Linked DNA regions of Paraneptunicella aestuarii. Each later gene encodes a partner of the first gene's protein in a complex. Links are inferred from orthologs where the notes say so. Each region holds a gene or a part of one and is shown on either strand. Other genes may lie near its edges.

Region 1 (16,673 bases):
TTTGAATTGTTTGTTGCTGCTATGGAAGGTATTGGCATTACCGATTGTCGCATGATCAAGTCGTCATTTGATGAAGAGGATGAGCACTATTTAAGTCAGGCTGACATTGTGTTGTTGGCTGGCGGCGATGTGCTGGCCGGGTGGCAAGTGTTTGAAGAAACCGGAATGAAACAGGTTATTCTGGAGCGGCAAGAAGCGGGTGCTTTGTTAATCGGTGTATCGGCGGGTGCGATCCAATTGGGAATGCATTGGCGAGTGACGCATATGTCGGGTGCGGTTGCTTTGCTTCCCATGTTGAAGTTGCTGCCTTTTACTATTGATGTTCACGATGAAAAGCAACGTTGGCGCAATTTAAAGGATACCGTGAGTTTGAATGGCAAGGGTAATGTGCCAGAGTTTCAAGGATATGGTATTCCCAGTGGCGGAGGTTTGTTCTATTTTCCTGATGGTACGGTTCAAGCTATTCGTCATGATTTGGTACGGCTAAGTGTTGTTGATGGTGAATTGGAATACGAACAGGTACAGCCTTTAAATGAGCAGTTAACCTTTCAGATGCATTAGAGTAATTGTTTTCTCGTTGAGAACTGGTTATTGTAGGCCGCAGTTTTTCCTTACATGTCAAGAAATTGATACTCCCCTCTTTGTTATTGTCTACAATATCTCTCGATCTTCTTAATTAAAGTGGTACAATCCGCTCCCATTAAACTTAATTGTCTGACAATCTTGGTTTGAGCCTGGAGCTCATACGAAACTTATACGATGAGAAGAACTGCAGTATGACAAGAACAGAAGAACTGTTTCTCGCTTTAAGGCAACAAATTGTTGAAGGCAAGATCCCTCATGGTCACAAAATCAGTGAGCCTGAGCTTGCCAATCAATTTCAGGTAAGCCGCAGTACATTGCGTGACGCTTTAGCTCGCCTCAAGAGTATTGGATTGTTAGTCAGTCAGCCCAACGTTGGCTACAGCGTTATTTCTCTTTCCACAGAACATCTGATGGAAATTTTCTATGTCAGGGAAGCGTTGGAAGGTATGGCGTGCCGTTTGGCTGCAAGCAATATCACTCAGGAACAATTACAGAATTTGCGAGACCTGCTGGAATCCCATGAAAGTAGTGTGCAGTTAAAAAGTGGCGTGGCCTATATTCAGGAAGAGCGCGATCTGGATTTCCATTTTGTGATTGTTCAGGCAAGTCACAACCCGATGCTAATCGATCTTTTGTGCGAGAAGCTCTACTTTTTAGTTCGTATGTATCGTTATCAGTTTGGCATGGTAAGTGACCGAGCCAAGCGTGCATTTTTTGAACATCAACATATTGTACATGCATTGTCTGTTGGAGATGGGGAGCTTGCTGAGTTTCTTATGAGAAGACACATCTCGGCTTCTCGAGACAATGTTGAACGTAACCTGTTAGTTAATAAAGGAGTCATATCATGAGCAATTCTGCTGGATTGCGCTTCAGAGAAGCGTTAGAGGCAAATTCTCCGTTGCAAATCGTTGGAACGATCAATGCCTATTGCGCCATCATGGCTGAAAGAATTGGTCACAAAGCGATTTATTTGTCTGGCGGTGGTGTCGCAAATGCGTCTTATGGTTTACCTGATTTGGGTATGACCTCTTTGAATGACGTTCTAGCCGATGCAAGCCGTATTACTTCTGTTACCGATTTACCTTTGTTGGTTGATATCGACACAGGCTGGGGCGGTGCATTTAATATTGCCAAAACAGTGAAAGATATGATCCGCGCAGGTGTTGCAGCGGTTCATATTGAAGACCAGGTCGCCCAAAAGCGTTGCGGGCATCGTCCTAATAAAGAAATCGTGAGTCAGGATGAAATGGTTGACCGTATTAAAGCGGCGGTTGATGCTCGTACTGATGAAAACTTCTTCATCATGGCGCGTACCGATGCGTTTGCGCAAGAAGGCTTGGATAAAGCGATTGAGCGTGCTGCGGCTTATGTGGAAGCTGGTGCTGACGGTATTTTCGCAGAAGCGGTGAAAACGGAAGAACACTATCGTCGTTTCTCCTCTGAATTGAACGTGCCGATTTTGGCCAATATTACCGAATTTGGTCAAACCGAACTGTGGAATAGAGAACAGTTGGGCGAGTGGGGCGTTGACATGGTTCTGTATCCATTGAGTGCCTTTAGAGCCATGAACAAAGCGGCTGAAGCTGTGTATCAGAATATCCTTGAAAAAGGTGATCAACGCGATGTATTGGATACCATGCAAACGCGTATGGAATTGTACGATTACCTTAATTATCACACTTATGAGCAAAAGCTGGATGCGTTGTTTGCTCAAAATAAAAACTCGTAACCCTATTATTCATCTTTGGAGCAATTATGGCTGAAAAAACTTTATCTGGCGCTGGATTGCGTGGTCAGGTAGCAGGAAAAACGGCGTTATCAACGGTTGGCGTGTCTGGCTCAGGTCTTACATATCGTGGCTATGACGTAAAAGAATTAGCTGAAAAATGTCAGTTCGAAGAAGTTGCCTATCTTATTTTGAAAGGCAAGTTACCTAATGCAACTGAACTAGCTGATTACAAAGCCAAGTTGAAAGGCATGCGTGGCCTTCCTGATGAGTTAAAACTGGTTTTAGAAAATATTCCAAAAGATTCTCACCCAATGGATGTAATGAGAACCGGTTGCTCTATGTTAGGAAATCTGGAAACAGAAATGGATTTTTCTGAGCAGCAAGACAAAGCAGACCGCTTGTTGGCATTGTTCCCTAGCATTATTTGCTATTGGTATCGTTTTGCTCATGACGGCGTAAGAATTGAAACCGAGACGGATGATGACTCTATCGGTGGACACTTCTTGCACATGTTACACGGCAAGCCAGCTTCTGATTTGCATGTTCAGGTAATGCATGTGTCATTGATTCTGTATGCAGAGCACGAGTTCAATGCGTCTACTTTCACTGCGCGCGTGTGTGCTTCTACATTATCTGATTTGCATTCTTGTGTTACTGGCGCGATTGGTTCATTGCGTGGTCCTCTTCACGGTGGCGCAAACGAAGCTGCTATGGCAATGATTTCACAGTGGAATTCTGCTGATGAAGCTGAAGCGGGCATTATGCAGATGTTGGCTAATAAAGATAAAATCATGGGCTTTGGTCATGCTATCTACCGTGAATCAGACCCGCGTAATGAGATTATCAAAGGCTGGTCTGAGAAATTAGCGCAAGAAGTGGGTGATGATGTACTTTATCCTGTTTCTGTTCGTTGTGAAGAAGTGATGTGGCGCGAGAAGAAACTATTCTGTAACGCTGACTTTTTCCATGCCAGTGCTTATCACTTCATGGGGATTCCCACTGAATTGTTCACACCAATTTTCGTTATGTCACGTTTAACGGGCTGGGCGGGTCACGTATTTGAACAGCGTGCCGACAACCGTATTATTCGTCCTTCAGCGGAATATACGGGTGTTGACTTGCGTTCTGTTGAATCTATGGACTCAAGAGCCTAATTGTTACCAAGTTTTTTCTTGTTGGTAACAAAAGGAAATACAGCAAATGTTGGCAGGGACGCCAACATAAGCCATATTGTTTGTCTGTTGTTTTATTCCACCTAAAGGGCAAACAGGTATGTTTACATCCAATTTATTTTCACGTTTTGCGTTAATTCTCTTATTCACCGCTTCTTTTCCATTTACTGCATTGGCAAACACTTCAAATCAAAGCTCACATTCAATTCCTAACCAAATCGGGGTGTTGGGGCATGGGCGCATTAGTGTGGAGCCTGATTTGTTTCATTTTAATGTGCTATTGGAAGAGAAAGGTACATTGGTCACTAAACTTAATCAGGTGTTGTCCAGTAAAAGTGAGAACATTGTTAACGAATTGGTTAAAGGTGGAGTGAACATTCAGGATATACAGTCCATGCATGTTCAATTGCAACCTTGGTACGAATACACCAACAATCGAAGAGAACAGCTTGGTTTTTCTCTGACTCGGGTGATTAAGGTCAGAGTTAAGGAAATAAGTAAGTTTGATCAGTTAATTGATCGAATAATCAAGGCTGGGGCTACGGGTATAGAGGACTTTCATTATTCAGTTTCTCAACCGCAAATGAATTATCTGGATGCGCTGGATTTAGCCATTGTTGATGCACGCTTAAGAGCTGAGCGTATTGCCAATGGTATAAAAGCTAAAGTTGGAGATGTTATTAGCGTTACTGAAAGAGGCGTTTCCAGTGTTGTACCACTTAAAGCACAGCGCATGGAGCTTGCTGATAGCAGCGGTGGTTATGTGCCAGGACAGGTGGATATAACGGCTGAAGTAGAAGTGATTTTTGAGTTGAAAAAATGACACTGAACGCCATATAGGGGTAATCCTGGATATATAGAGAAAATCAGTTGCATTTGTCCGGGATTTGAGTCTAATAACGGCTCGCTGAAATCGAGCATTGACTTGAATATTTATTAATCAGAGTTTTGTTATGGCTAAAAGTAAAGCGCAACTATATGAAGAATTAGTCCTGGAAACATCGGGCTTGCTAGAAGGTGAAACGGACATGATAGCCAACCTGGCTAATGTGAGCGCTTTGATTTGGAATAAGTTGCCACAAGTAAATTGGGCTGGTTTTTATCTTTTAAAAGGCGATGAATTGGTCTTGGGACCATTTCAGGGCAAACCTGCTTGCGTAAGAATTCCCATTGGCAGAGGGGTGTGTGGAACTGCTGCTAAAACCCTTAAGCCGCAACTTATTGCTGACGTGCATCAGTTTGAAGGACATATCGCCTGTGACCAGGCTTCTAACTCAGAACTTGTGATACCGGTTATCGTAAAGGGTGAGTTGAAAGGTGTACTTGATCTTGATAGTCCGGATTTTGCCCGTTTTGACAAGGAAGACCTGAGTGGTCTTCAACAAGTCGTTAATATTGTTCAGGATAGCTTATCTTGAAATCATTGATCGACATTCACGTTGCTCTCTCAACCCCAGACGATATGGACGTTTGGGATGACCGTGCAGAGGAAGCCTCGGATCGTTTAAATGACTTGCTATTTATGCTCTACGATCGCGCTGATGATGACTCATCAGTCGAGCAATTAGAGAAGCAAATCCAAAAAGTATGGGAAATCTGGCTTGAAGATGAACATTTATTGGATATTGATATGCAAGATTTAAGTGATTGGGTTGACCATTTGCTGGCAACTTGGGATGATGCAGATTCCTATGAACCTGAATAAACTTGATACTGTATCTGATGGATAGTCCTGAGAAGTTTTCCAATAGCAAAGAAGTGATTGCATTTCTTGTTGAATCTTTCCCAATGTGTTTCTCTCTTGAGGGAGAAGCAAAACCCTTAAAAATAGGTATTTTCCAGGAATTGGCTGAAGCGCTCAAAGATGAAAAGCGTTTAAGCAAGACCTTGTTGCGTAGTTCTTTGCGCCACTACACCAGTAGCTGGCGTTACCTGCATTCCGTTAAAGAAGGTTCTAATCGTGTTGATTTGAAAGGCGATGTGGCGGAAGTGGTTGAAAAAGAACATGCTGATCATGCCTTGTTACAACTTAAAGAGAGTAAACAAAAGGTTGCTGAACGCCGTAAACAAGAGGCACCTAAAGCTAAAAATGTTAAGAAAAAGGACAATTTTAAGCAAAAAGGTGACAATCCCACTAAACTGAATGGAACTTCTGCGCAAAAATCCAGACCCAATAAAGAAGTGCCTCAGAAGTTATTACCCGAGCAATTGGTTGCTGGAACAGAAGTCACAGTAAAAGTGGGTAAGGTTCCAATGCCTGCAGTGATAACTAAAGTTGGTAAGGATGGTATTCAAGTGCAACTACAATCTGGAATGCAAATTAAGGTTCAAGAGGATACGTTGCGTTTGGCTCGTGCTAAAAGGTCATAATATGAAAAACCTGTATCGCATCTCGGTAGCTTCTGCTTTTTTAGCGTTAAGTTCTGGTGCTGGTGCCGTTAATCCGGCTCCCTCAAATTTTGAGATCCCTGTATTGCAGCAAGAGACACAGCATGCTGTGGCAGCTAAGCGTACATCAGCTCAGTTTTTGCGTACCCACTTTAAAAAGATAGAACTCGATGATGCCTTTTCAGGTGTGATTTATGATCGTTACTTAAAGTCCCTCGATTCAAGCAAGAGCATTTATCTAAAATCCGATGTTCTTGAATTGCAGAAGTATCGAGACAGTTTTGATGAAGCGTTGCTTAAAGGCAATTTAACCAATGCTTACAAAATGTATCAGAGCAATTTGGAAAAGCGGGTGGAGCGATATCAGTTTGCTTTGTCCTTGCTGGAAAAAGGCTTTGATTTCAATAAAGCGGATGACAAGTATTACTACGACAGGGAAGACGCTGATTGGGCGAAAGATAAAGCTGAATTAGATGAGCTTTGGCGTCAGCGTGTTAAATATGATGCGTTGAACCTTAAACTGGCAGGAAAAAACAAGGACGAAATTAAAGACTTACTTGAAAAACGTTATCAACGAGCGTTAAAACGCTTGTCTCAAACCAAAAGTGAAGACGTTTTTCAAACTGTCATGAATGCGTTTGCTCGTAGCATTGAAGCGCATACCAGTTATTTATCTCCCCAAAGTGCTGATCGCTTTAACATGGAGATGAACTTATCTTTTGAAGGGATTGGTGCGGTATTACAGGTGGAAGATGACTTTACGGTGATCCGTAGCATTATTCCTGGTGGCCCTGCAGATCTATCCAATAAATTAAAACCGAAAGATAAAATTATTGGTGTTGCCCAGGATGGCGAAGATTTCGTTGATGTTATTGGTTGGCGTCTTGATGAAGTTGTTGACTTGATTAAAGGTCCTAAAGGCACAGATATTCGTTTGCAGGTACTGAAACCTTCTCAGGAAGGCGAGCCAATGGTACTGAACTTGACTCGCGACAAAATAAAACTGGAAGACAGGGAAGCCAAATCCAAAGTTGTTATTCCTGAATCTGGCTCACATCAGGGTAGAAAAGTGGGGGTGATAAGCATTCCTTCTTTCTATAACAACCTCAGTGTTGACGTTAAAAGAGAGATTGATGCACTTAAAACTCAAGATGTTGAAGGCATTATTGTCGATTTGCGTGGCAATGGCGGCGGTTCTTTAACGGAAGCCATTTTGGTGTCTGGCCTGTTTATTGATAGTGGCCCGGTTGTTCAGGTGCGCAACGCTGCAGACCGTATTAATGTGCATAATGATACTGATGGTGAAATTTATTATTCCGGCCCTTTAACAGTGTTGGTTGATCGTTATAGTGCATCAGCTTCAGAGATTTTCGCAGCGGCAATGCAGGATTACGGTAGAGCCTTGATTGTTGGTGAGCAAACCTTTGGTAAGGGGACTGTACAACAGCATAGAGGTTTGGGACGTATTTATGATTTGTATAGTAATCCTCTAGGTCATGTGCAGTACACTATCGCCAAATTTTATCGAATTAATGGTGATAGCACTCAACATAAAGGTGTAATTCCTGACATCCTTTTACCTAGCCCTATAGATGCGGCTGAATGGGGTGAGAGTCAGGAAGAAAATGCCTTGCCGTGGGACACTATTGAGCGAGCCAATTACGCTACATTTGGCGATCCTGAAACGGCTTTGAATCAGGTTGAAAAGCTACATGAGAAGAGAGTGTCTGCTGATCCTGAGTTTGCTTACATTTATGCTGATATTCAGGAATACAAGGAATTAAAGGACAAGAATTACTTTTCTTTGGTTGAGTCTGAGCGCTTAGCGCAAAAAGATGAGCGTGAGAAGAAAGATTTACAACGTGCAAACGAACGTTTGAAGCGTATGGGTAAAGAACCCGTTGCTTCGTTGGATGACTTGCCTGAAGATTTTGAAAGTCTGGACGCGTATCTTGATGAAACAGCACAAATTACTTTGGATGTTATTCAGACGGGTAAGTATGCCGTGAACACCAATTCCTGATTCAGAAGATCATATTGATTCCAAAAGCGAGCTCAAGTGGCTCGCTTTTTTGTGTCTGGTGAAAATTAGGAATGAGAGCCGGGGAGAGTGATTAATCGTCGTTTGGTAATAAATATCCTGATATGAGCTCAACTTCTCACATATTGATATCCATGAACCGAAAAGTTTGCATATTTGTATACAAATAATTTCAGTATAAATCTGTTAAATATTAGTTAAATTGGGTAGCATCACCGCTCTTTGTAAGCACGTCCTGATAATTACAACAATCAGCACCAGGAACTCTGCATGGCATCATTGATATTTGGAAATGGGTTCAGTGTGTCGCTATTGAAATATCAATGAATAGAGTTATGAGCCTGATTGCAATAAATGGGTAGAGATTAATGAATAATAGGGGTGAGTTTTCCTCCAGGTTGGGATTTATTCTGGCTGCGGCTGGGTCGGCTGTTGGATTAGGAAATATATGGGGATTCCCCACTCAGGTGGCCAGTAATGGTGGTGCCGCTTTTGTTTTGGTGTACCTGGTTTTAGCTTTCTTGCTGGCTTATCCGGTACTGATGGCTGAATTGGTGATTGGTCGAGCAACGCGTTCAAATACGGTTGACGCTCTGGAAAAAATATCGGGCTCAAAATGGGCTAGAGGTGTTGGTTTTTGGGGCTTTATCACAGTTTCATTGATTCTTTCCTTTTATGCCATTGTAGCAGGTTGGATGATTGCCTACTGTATTAAGGCGCTGACCGATATTCTAGGCATGGTTGAAATTTCGACCTGGTTGACTGAATTCTCTTCATTACGTAATTGCTTATTTAGCACTTTGTTTATCATTATGACTGCCGGGATTGTCAATGGCGGCGTGAGTGATGGAATTGAAAAATGGTCTGTACGTTTAATGCCGACCCTCTTTTTAATCATTGGCGTACTTATCGTCTATGTTGCGACTCTGGATGGTGCAGGTGAAGGGTTAAAAGCCTATTTGCAACCTGATTTCTCTGCTGTTTTTAATGCCGATTTGCTTATTAGCGCCATGGGGCAAGCGTTTTTCTCTATGTCGTTGGGTGTTGGGACTATGTTGGTCTACGCCTCTTACGTGAGTGATAAGGAAAACCTGCCAATGTTAGGTGCTTCAGTTGCATTGGTTGATATTGGTGTGGCGATTCTGGCTGGTTTGTTAATTATTCCTGCTATGTACGTGGCACTGCACAACGGTGTTCAAATCTTTAATGATTCCGGAGAGTTGATCGAAGGTGGGCAGCTTATTCTTACTGTACTTCCTGCCACCTTTGAAACGATGGGGTCTATTGGCAATATTATTGCTTTTGCTTTCTTCGCCTTAATGATTATTGCCTCGTTAACGTCTTCTATTTCCATGCTTGAAGTCCCAGTGTCTTACGTTGTGGAAGACATGGATATCAACCGTCATAAAGCGGTTTGGGTTATTGCTGCGGTAATCGCGATTGTCAGCTGTATTATTGCCATCAACTTTGAGACCTTGTTTGAGTTGGTGGTGTCGATGACCACTGAATACAGCCAGCCTCTGCTTGGCTTAACGCTATGTGTGTTTGTCGGTTGGTTGTGGAATCGAAATAGTAAGTTGGAAGAATTGAAAAAAGGCTATGACAATATAGAACAAAGCCTGTTTTGGAAAATTTGGCCTTGGTATGTGAAATTTGTCTGCCCGGTTATTATTTTGATGATGTTTATCCACTCATTGTAGACAAGTTCATTTCAATCTGGTGGTGAACTGATATACATTTGCAGTTCACCGCTGTCAGCGTTTTCCTCAAGAAGTATAAAAAGAGTTCAGCTAATGACTAAAACACATAAAGAACCATCGCTACTCGACTCCCTTATTCCCATCGTTATTCTGGTTATCATGCTATCGTTTTCCGTGATTTTATTCGGTAGCGATTCCTCTTATGGCCCTAATCAGATTGCCTTGCTTTTGGCGATGGGTATCAGCGCAATAATCGGATTAAAGAATGGCTTTAAATGGCATGAAATTGAAGACGGAATTGTGAGAGGGATCACGGTTTCTCTTGGTGCGATTCTGATCCTGCTGGCCGTTGGTTCGTTAATTGGGACATGGTTATTGTCGGGAACTGTACCGACACTGATTTACTTTGGTTTACAGTTGCTTGAGCCTTCATTGTTCTACGCCGCATCAAGCATTATATGTGCAATTGTGGCTATGAGTATTGGCAGCAGCTGGACAACGGCTGCAACTGTAGGTGTTGCTTTAATGGGCGTTGCCAATGGTATGGGAATGGACGAAGCCATTACCGCTGGCGCAATCGTATCGGGCGCCTATTTTGGCGATAAAATCTCTCCCTTATCTGAAACAACTAATCTGGCACCTGCGGTAGCCGGGACAGATTTGTTTGAACATATTCGTTACATGCTTTGGACGACCATTCCCAGTATTTTAATTGCGTGGGGCTTGTTTGTTATTGTCGGTATAAATGGCGCTTCTAATGCGTCTTCTGAGCGTATTGAAGAAATGCAGGCGTTGTTAGAGCAGGAATTTAATATTGGCTGGCCAATGTTGATCCCATTATTTGTTTTGCTGACTTTAGCTATACGCAAAATGCCTGCATTTCCTGCGGTTTCTATCGGCGCTCTACTTGGTGGTATTTGGGCGATTATCTTCCAGCCAGATGTGATTAATGATGTTGCCAGCCGTAGCGGCATGGAAAGTTATGGTGGTATTACTGTGGTGTGGAAAACCCTGTATGCCGGGGTTGAGTTCAATACGTCTAATGCTGATTTGAACGACCTTCTGAGCGGTGGCGGTATGGCCAATATGTTGAATACTATTTGGCTGATTATGTGTGCATTAACCTTTGGTTCGGTACTGGAAAAAGTGGGGTTGTTGAAGCGCGCTGTGAGCGCTTTCCTAAAAGGTGCAACTTCGGCAGGAGACATGGTAACGCGCACCATTCTAACCTGTTTTGGTACGAACCTGATTACAGCTGATCAGTACATGTCTATCATCATGCCGGGTCGTATGTATAAAGATGAATTTAAAAAGCGTGGCCTACACCAGTTGAATTTGTCTCGTAGTCTGGAAGATGGGGGAACGCTGACGTCTCCGTTAATTCCCTGGAATACCTGTGGCGCTTATATGCACAGCGTATTGGCGGTTCATCCTTTTGAGTATATTTTCTACACCTTCTTTAACTTGATAAATCCTGTTTTAGCCATCATTTATGCTTTTGTTGGAATAAAAATCCTACGCTTGGATCCACCCGAGGCATTTTCACAGGAAATGCCGGACAAGCTGAACCAAACTATAGAAAGCAAAACGAATTAGGCTGATATCAGGAGTTTATTGATGAGTGATGAGCGTTCTGTTACCTCTAACGCCCCGATAGCAAAAAAGCGTAGCGATTATCAAGTCCCCGATTTCTTTATCGAACAGGTGGATATGACATTTTGGTTAGAACCGAGCGAAACTCGGGTACTTACCAAAAGTAAAGTGCGCCGCAATGGTGATCACCAACGACCTTTAGTGCTTGATGGTGATGATCTTGAATTGTTGAAGGTTTCTATCAATGGCATTGGTATCAATACTTATCAATGTTCAGAGAAACAGTTGAGCATTGCTTACGATGCCAATGAATTTGAGTTGGAAATTGAAACTCAGATAAACCCAGCCAGTAATACCAGCCTGGAAGGTTTGTATTTATCTAACAATACCTTCAGCACTCAATGTGAAGCGGAAGGCTTTCGCAAAATTACCTATTTCCTCGACAGGCCAGACGTATTGGCAACCTATCAGGTAACTGTTCACGCAGATAAGCAAAAGTATCCTTATCTGTTATCCAACGGTAATTGCATAGCAAAAGGTGAGGGCGACAACGGAACTCATTGGGTAACCTGGCAAGATCCTTTTAAAAAGCCATGTTATCTGTTTGCGCTGGTCGCGGGTGATTTCGACTTGGTTGAAGATAAGTTTGTCACTCAGTCTGGTCGTACTATTGATTTACAGTTTTTCGTAGATAAGGGCAATGCAAGCCGAGCTGGGCATGCCGTTGAGTCTTTGAAAAAAGCCATGCGTTGGGATGAAGAGACCTTTGGTCTGGAATATGATCTGGATATCTACATGGTTGTCGCCGTGGATTTCTTCAACATGGGCGCGATGGAAAACAAGGGATTGAACATCTTTAACAGTAAGTGTGTTCTGGCTGATCCTGAATCCGCGACCGATGAAGATTATTTCAATATTGAATCCATTATTGGACATGAATACTTTCACAATTGGACAGGTAACAGAGTGACCTGTCGCGATTGGTTTCAGCTGAGTTTAAAAGAAGGGCTAACGGTATTTCGGGATCAACAGTTCAGTTCTGATATGTCTTCACCGGTAACGACGCGTATTAGTCAGGTTAAGTTGATCAAAGAACGTCAGTTTGCAGAAGATTCCGGCCCAATGTCTCATCCTATTCGCCCTGACGAAGTCATTGAAATGAATAACTTTTATACGGTGACGGTTTACGACAAAGGCGCGGAAGTTATTCGTATGATGCATACCATGTTAGGTAAAGACGGATTCCGTCGAGGCATGGATTTGTATTTCGAGCGTCATGATGGGCAGGCTGTTACCTGTGATGATTTCGTTAATGCTATGCAAGATGCCAACAATGTGGATATGAGCTTGTTCCGTCGTTGGTATGGGCAGTCGGGTACGCCCGAGGTGTCTGTGAAAGAGATTTATGACGCTGAACAACAGATTTATCGTATTGAGTTAAGCCAGCATACGCCAAAAACAGCGGATCAGGCGCATAAACAGGTATTGCATATTCCGGTGGATATGATGCTGTTGAATGCTCGGGGTGAAGCAGAGGCTCTGGATCAGGATGGCAACACATCAACCGTGCTGGATTTATGTGAATCAAAGCAGTCTTTTGAGTTCCATGGCATAAAAGAAAAGCCTGTACTGGATATTTTCAGAAGCTTTAGTGCGCCTGTAAAAGTTCACTTTGAGCAATCAACGCAGGATATGGCAGCGATAATGTTGCATGCCCGTGATGATTTTTCTCGCTGGGAAGCCAGTCAAAGCCTGTTCACCAATGCGATTCTGGATGGAGTTAAACATCAGGGAGTCATTGCTGATAACAAAATTGCCTTCATTCTGGATTGCCTTCAACAATTGCTTCAAAACAAACCTGATGATTTTGCGTTATTGGGTGAAATGTTATCTGTGCCCAGTTACGATAGTTTGGCGCAGAAGATGGCTGTTGTTGATGTTGAGGGGATCCTTGCTTCCCGTCAGCTAATGCAGGATAGCATTGCTGATGCATTAGTTGATGAACTCCATGCGGCTTATAGCTTATGCAGAAATGACGGATATGCCTATCAACAGGAGCAAATTGCTAATCGACGTCTAAGTAATGTGTGTTTGACTTATTTGGCGAAAGGCCAACAAGGAGAGTCATTGCTACTGCAACAGTTTGAACGCTCCGACAACATGACCGATACCTTGGGCGTACTTAAAGCCGCTCGCCGATATAATGTCCCTGTTTTTGAAAAGCTGATGTCTCAGTTTGAAAGCAAGTGGCATGATGATGTGTTGGTGCTGGATAAGTGGTTTAGCCTTCACGCAGGAGCTGAAACTGATGATATTTTGGCCAAGCTCGATTTGTTGACGGCTCATGCGCATTACAGTAACAGTAATCCAAACCGGATCCGGGCTGTAGTTGGAACATTTGCCTTCTTTAATACTTCGGGATTCCACAACATGAATGGTAGTGGATATCGTTACGTTGCTGATGCAATTATTCAGCTTAATCGTATTAATCCTCAAGTTGCCTCTCGTCTTATTACACCGTTAAGTGAATGGCAGCGTTATGGCGAAGATAGACAAGATTTGATGAAAGGGGAGTTATTACGTATAGCTGATCAGCCTCATTTAAGTCCCGACTTATATGAAAAAGTCAGCAAGGCATTACATTTTTAACAAAACTGATTGATGCCATGGCGACATACTTTTTCAATATCAGTTTAAGCTATCCTGAATGTGAGAATTTATACCAGCCCGGTATTAACTCAGTTCTTATTCGTTCTGAATCAGGGGAGCGTGTTCAGCTCCCTACCTCTAATTTACGTCCATTTGTTAGCCGAATCGGGATCAAAGGGCGTTTTCGACTTGTGATAAATGCGCAAAATAAAGTAGAGTCCTTCGAAAAAATAGCGTGAGTCGAATCCTTTAGTTTTTATTTTACAGCCACTTACCCTAAGATAGGGGAAGTATCTGCAACTGGTAGGATTTGTTCTTGCGAAAGCATTAAAATGATGTAATTATTTTGTTAACCATTTTCAGTGTGGTATTTGACTAAATTTCGCACGCGAAATCTGGTTTTGGCTAATGTGAACGTTTGAGTGTCTGATCAAATGATTAACAATTCGCCAAATTCCGGGTTAACGTTAAAAATGTTTATAAGAAGAGCACACCAACCCATCCTGCACAGACAGGGGAGAATTAATAATATGAAAATAGGGTCTCGTATCATTAAAATGTCACCACTGGCATTGAGTATGGCTGCCGCTTTATCAGCTACTGCTCCAGCTCACGCCGTTGAGTGGAGTTCTGGTGACTTAAAGGTTTCATTTGATTCCACGTTTTCACTCGGTATCGGTATTCGTGCTGAAGAAAGGGATTACGATAAAATAGGTAAGAGTAATCTGGCCAATCTTGATTGGACAGGTTACAACATGGCGAGCAACATCATCTACTCAGGTGAAGACATCTGGGCCATCAACAGTGATACGGGGGCTTATTCCTCCAATGCCGATAACGGTAACCTGAACTATGATAAGGGCGACTTATTCTCATTGCAGTTTAAGGGCGTTCACGAGTTAAACCTTTCCTATAAAAATGTTGGTGCTTTCGTACGTGGTATGTACTTCTACGATTTCGAAATGGCTGACAGTGATCGCGCATGGACTAACTATTTAAGTGGTCAGTTGCCAGGTGGTGATACACCTAATGACCCTTGTTCAGATCCAGATGCTGACGACAATTTATGTAAAGACATTCGTTTCCTTGACGCCTTTGTCTATGCGGATTTCGATATCGGAGAAATGCCGGTTACTGTACGTGTAGGCGATCAGGTAATTAGCTGGGGTGAAAGTACCTTTATCCAGCACGGTATTAACAATATCAACCCGGTAGACGTTGCTCGTGCTACTGCTCCTGGTGCTGAGTTGAAAGAAGTGTTCATTCCAGTAGGTACTATTTTCGCGTCTATCGGCGTGACTGATACTATTGGTTTGGAAATGTACTATCAGTACGAGTGGGACAGAAGTGTTTTACCCGTTTCAGGTAGTTACCTTTCTACTAACGACTGGGCAGGTGATGGCGGTTATTTAAATAATATCCAATTAGCATTTACCCGTAACCCAGATATCGATTCTGCATTCCTTACTGCATCTTTGAATGCTTTAGGCGATAACATTCGTGCAGGTTTGGATCCGGTTTCAGCGGGGGCTGCTTTACTGGCTCACGCAACCAAAGTCGGTCTAAGACCTTATGGCGATGCTTTCTATAATGATGCTGATGACCAAGGTCAATACGGTGTTAAATTAAGCTACATTTCTGAAGATTTGAATGATACCGAGTTTGGCTTCTATTACATGAATTATCATGCCAAGCGTCCGGTATTTTCTGGTATAGCCGCTAATTATACGGCGAGTGGTTTGGCTCAAGGTGTGAGTTACCTTGCGAATAACACCATTACTGAACAGAACATCACTGATATTGCAGCGTTCCCTCAAGCACAGGCTTATTTCCCAGAAGATATTAAGCTTTATGGTTTGAGCTTTAACACTAACGTTGGTGAAACCTCTTTAGCGGGTGAGATCGCTTTTCGTCAAGATGAGCCGTTGCAGATTGATGACGTAGAAACCTTATATGCGGCTTTCCCTGAGCAGCTAGCTGCTGCCGGTTTGCGTCCTGATTTGGCGGGGATTTCCCAATATGACAATTGGGTTGGCCATGCTCCTGAACCTGGCGAGTTCATTCAAGGTTACATTACTTCTGATACTGTTCAGGCACAGGCAACTATTACTCACTTGTTTGGCCCGACCATGGGTACAGACAACCTGATCTTCCTGGCGGAAGTCGGTTATGTAGAGATTAGTGATATGCCAGATCCTGATGTTTTACGCCTTGAGGTGCCAGGAACCTATCGTTCGGGTCCAATCCAGCCTTTGACTGATGCCGATGGTAATATCATTAGCACTCGTGAAGGCTTGCATCAAGGTTTGTCAAATGGCCCTGATACTGATGGTCATTTTGCTACTGATTCAGCATGGGGTTACCGTTTGTTGGGTGTTGCTGATTTCAACAACGTATTCTCTGGTATTAACCTTCAAGTTCGCGGCACGTTTGCCCATGACGTTGATGGTTATACACCTAACCCAATGTTCTTGTTCTTTGAAGGCAGAAAGTCTTCCAGCATTTCATTCACGTTTGATTACTTGAGCAAATTGTCGGCTACAGCTTCATACAACTCTTTCTGGGGCGGTGGTACAGCAAATGGTCTATCAGATCGTGACTTTATTTCATTTAACATCAAGTACTCTATATAGTTCTGGGGGAGAATATTAGAATGAGAAAAATAGCCCTTGTTACCAGCGCTATCACCTTGGCTTTGAGCGTATCTATCGCTCATGCAAAAGTGTCAAAGGAAGAAGCCGCAAAACTTGGCACAGAATTGACACCTCTGGGTGGTGAAAAAGCAGGTAATGCTGATGGCAGTATCCCGGCTT
Region 2 (3,524 bases), 1.1 Mb from region 1 along the record:
GAAGTAGGCAAAACTTACCATGGTAAAGTGACGCGTATCGTTGATTTCGGTGCATTTGTTGAAGTATTGCCGGGCAAAGAAGGCTTGGTTCACATTTCACAAATCGCTCATGAGCGCGTAAACAAGGTTTCTGACTACTTGCAAGAAGGCCAAATGGTTGACGTGAAAGTAATGGAAATCGACCGTCAAAACCGTGTTCGCTTGAGCATGAAAGAATTGCTTGAAAAACCACAGTCTGAAAAACCTGCGGGTGACGCTGAATAAGCGCAATTAAATAAAAATAGAGAAAAGGGGAGCATGATGCTCCCTTTTTTGTCGTATTTGCCCTGCTTTTTAATAAGGAGAATATCCAATGACTCCAGAACAAATCCAACAAATCGAAGCCGGCGCTTTTCGCCGCTTGCTAAAGCATTTAGACAACAATAAAGACGTACAGAACATCGACCTGATGATCGTCGCTGATTTTTGCCGTAACTGCTTATCTAAATGGTATATGGCGGAAGCGAAAGAAATTGGTGTTGATATCGACTATGACGCAGCCCGTGAAGCTGTGTATGGTATGCCTTATAGCGAGTGGAAAGCCAACCACCAAGCTGAAGCAACACCAGAACAAATGGCTGCCTTTGAAGCTCGCCAAGCGGCTGGAAAATCGTCATAATATCGAACAGGATTGCAAGCCAGACATAGCTTGTTACATCCTGTGACAGGGAAATAACGGTTTTCCTGTTTGGCGACAATACAAAGCTTTGTATCATGTTGCGCTGCAAAAGGGGAGTGATTGTAGGCTCCCATCTGTTTTATTTGAAAGGAAATACAATGTCTCGAGTTATTAAGTTATTCGCATTAATCACCGTACTGGCTCTGTCAGGGTGTAGTTCAATGTCGAATTCCAGTAATTACGAGAGACAAATGGGCAACTTGTTACTGCCTGAGCCCAGCCCGATCAGTGCTCGTGAGCAAATGAAACTGATGCGCTTAAATCAGATCCTGAACATGCAGGAAATGAGCGCAGAACAACGTGCTGAGTTACTCTATATTCGTGGTGAGGTATACGATAGTTTTGGGTTGTGGGGGCTGGCAATGAATGATTTCAATACCGCCTTGGAACATAAACCGGATTTGGCGGAAGTCTATAACTATCTGGGTATTCATTACACTCAGGAACAAAATTTCATTCAGGCTTTTGATGCCTTCGATTCAACACTGGATATCGACCCTGAGCATAGCTTTGCTTATTTAAACCGTGGTATTGCTCTTTATTATGCCGGGCGTCAAAAGCTGGCGGTTGAGGATCTGGAAACCTTTTTAAAACACCGCGAAGACGATCCTTACCGTGTTATCTGGTTGTTCCTCGCTGAGCGTGAAGTCGATGAAAAAGCGGCCTTGGTGCATTTGGCTGAAAACCGCAAGCATATTCAAGAATCCGAGTGGGCGAAGCATCTGGTTGATTTATATCTGGGTGAAATTGATGAGATTGGCGTGCTCAACCTGCTGATGGAAAGCGTTACTAATCAGGAAATGTTGACTGAACGTTTGTGTGAGGCTTATTTCTATCTGGGTAAATATCACATGTACAACAATCGCCCCAATGTTGCCTCTAACTATTTCCGTTTGGCGTTAACCACCAATGTATACAATTTCGTCGAACACCGTTATGCGCGTTTAGAACTGGATTTGATGCGCAAGAAAACCTATGAAGGCCATTAGTGATATATTCACTTCAGGCTAACTGAAAAATCGACTTTATGGGTCTACTCCTCCAGCATCTTAAACAATATCGCAAACTACTGCTGTATTTCATTATTATGCTTTTTGCGCTGGGCAAAGTTCCGGCGAGTACAATCCTCTATCTGCCATACCTCAATCATCTTGCCCAAGCTGGCATTGAGGTTGAGCAAAATTGGTTTAAAGCCGCCGCATTAGGCGACACTCAGGCAACAGAATCCCTAATAAAACACGCTACTCAGCATCGCCAATTGTACTGGTTAACCTTGCTTGCTGAACGCGATAATGCGGAAGCTCAATACCAGCTGGCAATGATGACAGATGACAAACACCTGCGTCGTACCATGTTGCATAGCGCTGCGGAAAAAAATCATCTGGAAGCCTTGTTTGAAATTGGCCAAAGTAGTCGAGACTCTGCTTCTAAAATTCAAGCTTTTAGTCGTGCAGCGGGTTTGGAACATAAGCCTTCGCAATATGCCTTGTATCAATGGTACTGGTTACAGGGAGAATACGAGCAGGCTCTGCCCTGGTTGGCTTTATATGCAGAACAGCATGGTGAAAGTGCCCTTATTCTGGCGCGTTATTTATGGAAGATGAAGCGTTACGATGAATCCAAACAGTGGTTTTTGCGCGCTGAGCATTTAGGAGAACAAAATGCCAAACAATATCAACGGTTGATTCGGGATTACTGGCGTAAACCTTTGAAGGTTGTTCAACCTCCCGTTCCTGCCAGCCTGGAATATTGTGCGGTTCGCTTACAGTTTTTGGCGACAGGATTGGAATCCATGCGCCAAGCGGAACATTTTAAACATCGTTTTCATCAAGATAAGCGACTGGCGTCGTTACCGATTTGTATCAATCAGCCTCTCTGGATGAACAATAAACAGCTGCCTTGTCAACATCACGCTATCAATCGTAATCGTATTACCTGCGAAGTGGGGCAACTGGCTAACTACTTTAAACCGCAGGACTTCTCACATATCGTGATCTTTACCGAACAAGGGAAAGCCAATGTCAATAACGGCATTATGTACCTTGATCTGGCTGATCAATACTCGGTGTTTGTTCATGAGCTGGCACATTTTGCCGGATTTGTGGATGAATATCCTTTATCTGAAAAGTTAGCCGAACATATTTGTGTGCCCGATGCCGACCATCCAAATATCCTGGTGCAAGTGCCTGATAATGATAGTGCTCAATCTAAACCTGTGTCTGATGAGATGACGGAGAACGGTGTTCCTCAAGATGTTGAAACTCAGGAGCAAGATTCAGGTTCGAAAACGCCAAATCTGGCTTATTGGCAACAATTTGGTGAAGACCTGTCACTGACACGAGCCCGCACTTGTAATAACCACGTCAATAAAGCCTACAAGTTGTCTGGTCGTTTAACCTTTATGGAATTCCATGATCAGGAATACATCCCTCCCTTGTACCTAAAAGTCTGGCGACAGCGCTTACAATCACCGGGATACCTGGTTCCCGCTTCACTCAATATTGCCCATGCATTGGAAGACCAAGGCGACTTCAGCCGCGCTGAAATTTGGCGTCAGCACTTTATTCAATTCAGGCAGCAAGGGTTGCAGTAAGTCTATCCTGTCTTCCTTTCTATACATGAATAACGACGGAAGAAAATGCAGTGAAATAGCCAACTCCCATGCATACCCCAAGTGCGTAGCGCTATCCGGCATCCAGTTTCTATGTATAAAAAATTCACTATTGGCTGAATAAACTACAATGTAGTACAGTGTATTACATTGTAGTTGCATAGAGAAAACCGATGGGTGTAACAAGTGTGAGAA

What was found.
Region 2: the proteins of prc (region 1) and nlpI are in contact, whole or in part, in a solved structure (PDB 5WQL), measured with the Escherichia coli proteins. The link is inferred for Paraneptunicella aestuarii from one-to-one orthologs.

The regions. Positions count from the first base shown.
Region 1 is NZ_CP074570.1:2,537,568-2,554,240, reverse strand. Bases 5,454-8,380 are described here. They hold prc (carboxy terminal-processing peptidase), read left to right. Parts: upstream 5,454-5,860; coding sequence 5,861-7,900; downstream 7,901-8,380. Other genes in these bases: KIH87_RS10365 (sodium-dependent transporter), read left to right, coding at 8,287-8,380; proQ (RNA chaperone ProQ), read left to right, coding at 5,454-5,859. Also shown: KIH87_RS10410 (Type 1 glutamine amidotransferase-like domain-containing protein), read left to right, coding at 1-561; KIH87_RS10405 (GntR family transcriptional regulator), read left to right, coding at 777-1,436; prpB (methylisocitrate lyase), read left to right, coding at 1,433-2,317; prpC (bifunctional 2-methylcitrate synthase/citrate synthase), read left to right, coding at 2,344-3,471; KIH87_RS10390 (SIMPL domain-containing protein), read left to right, coding at 3,590-4,312; KIH87_RS10385 (GAF domain-containing protein), read left to right, coding at 4,443-4,907; KIH87_RS10380 (hypothetical protein), read left to right, coding at 4,904-5,194; more of proQ, read left to right, coding at 5,212-5,453; more of KIH87_RS10365, read left to right, coding at 8,381-9,618; Na+/H+ antiporter NhaC, read left to right, coding at 9,712-11,214; pepN (aminopeptidase N), read left to right, coding at 11,236-13,860; KIH87_RS10350 (DUF2835 family protein), read left to right, coding at 13,878-14,099; KIH87_RS10345 (DUF1302 domain-containing protein), read left to right, coding at 14,391-16,493; KIH87_RS10340 (DUF1329 domain-containing protein), read left to right, coding at 16,514-16,673. UniProt on the Escherichia coli protein: Involved in the cleavage of a C-terminal peptide of 11 residues from the precursor form of penicillin-binding protein 3 (PBP3). May be involved in protection of the bacterium from thermal and osmotic stresses.
Region 2 is NZ_CP074570.1:1,411,670-1,415,193, forward strand. What follows is about bases 1-2,761. They hold nlpI (lipoprotein NlpI), read left to right. Parts: upstream 1-816; coding sequence 817-1,707; downstream 1,708-2,761. Other genes in these bases: pnp (polyribonucleotide nucleotidyltransferase), read left to right, coding at 1-264; KIH87_RS05980 (DUF1244 domain-containing protein), read left to right, coding at 353-658; KIH87_RS05990 (SEL1-like repeat protein), read left to right, coding at 1,746-2,761. Outside these bases: more of KIH87_RS05990, read left to right, coding at 2,762-3,311; KIH87_RS05995 (CopG family ribbon-helix-helix protein), read left to right, coding at 3,518-3,524. UniProt on the Escherichia coli protein: May be involved in cell division. May play a role in bacterial septation or regulation of cell wall degradation during cell division. Negatively controls the production of extracellular DNA (eDNA).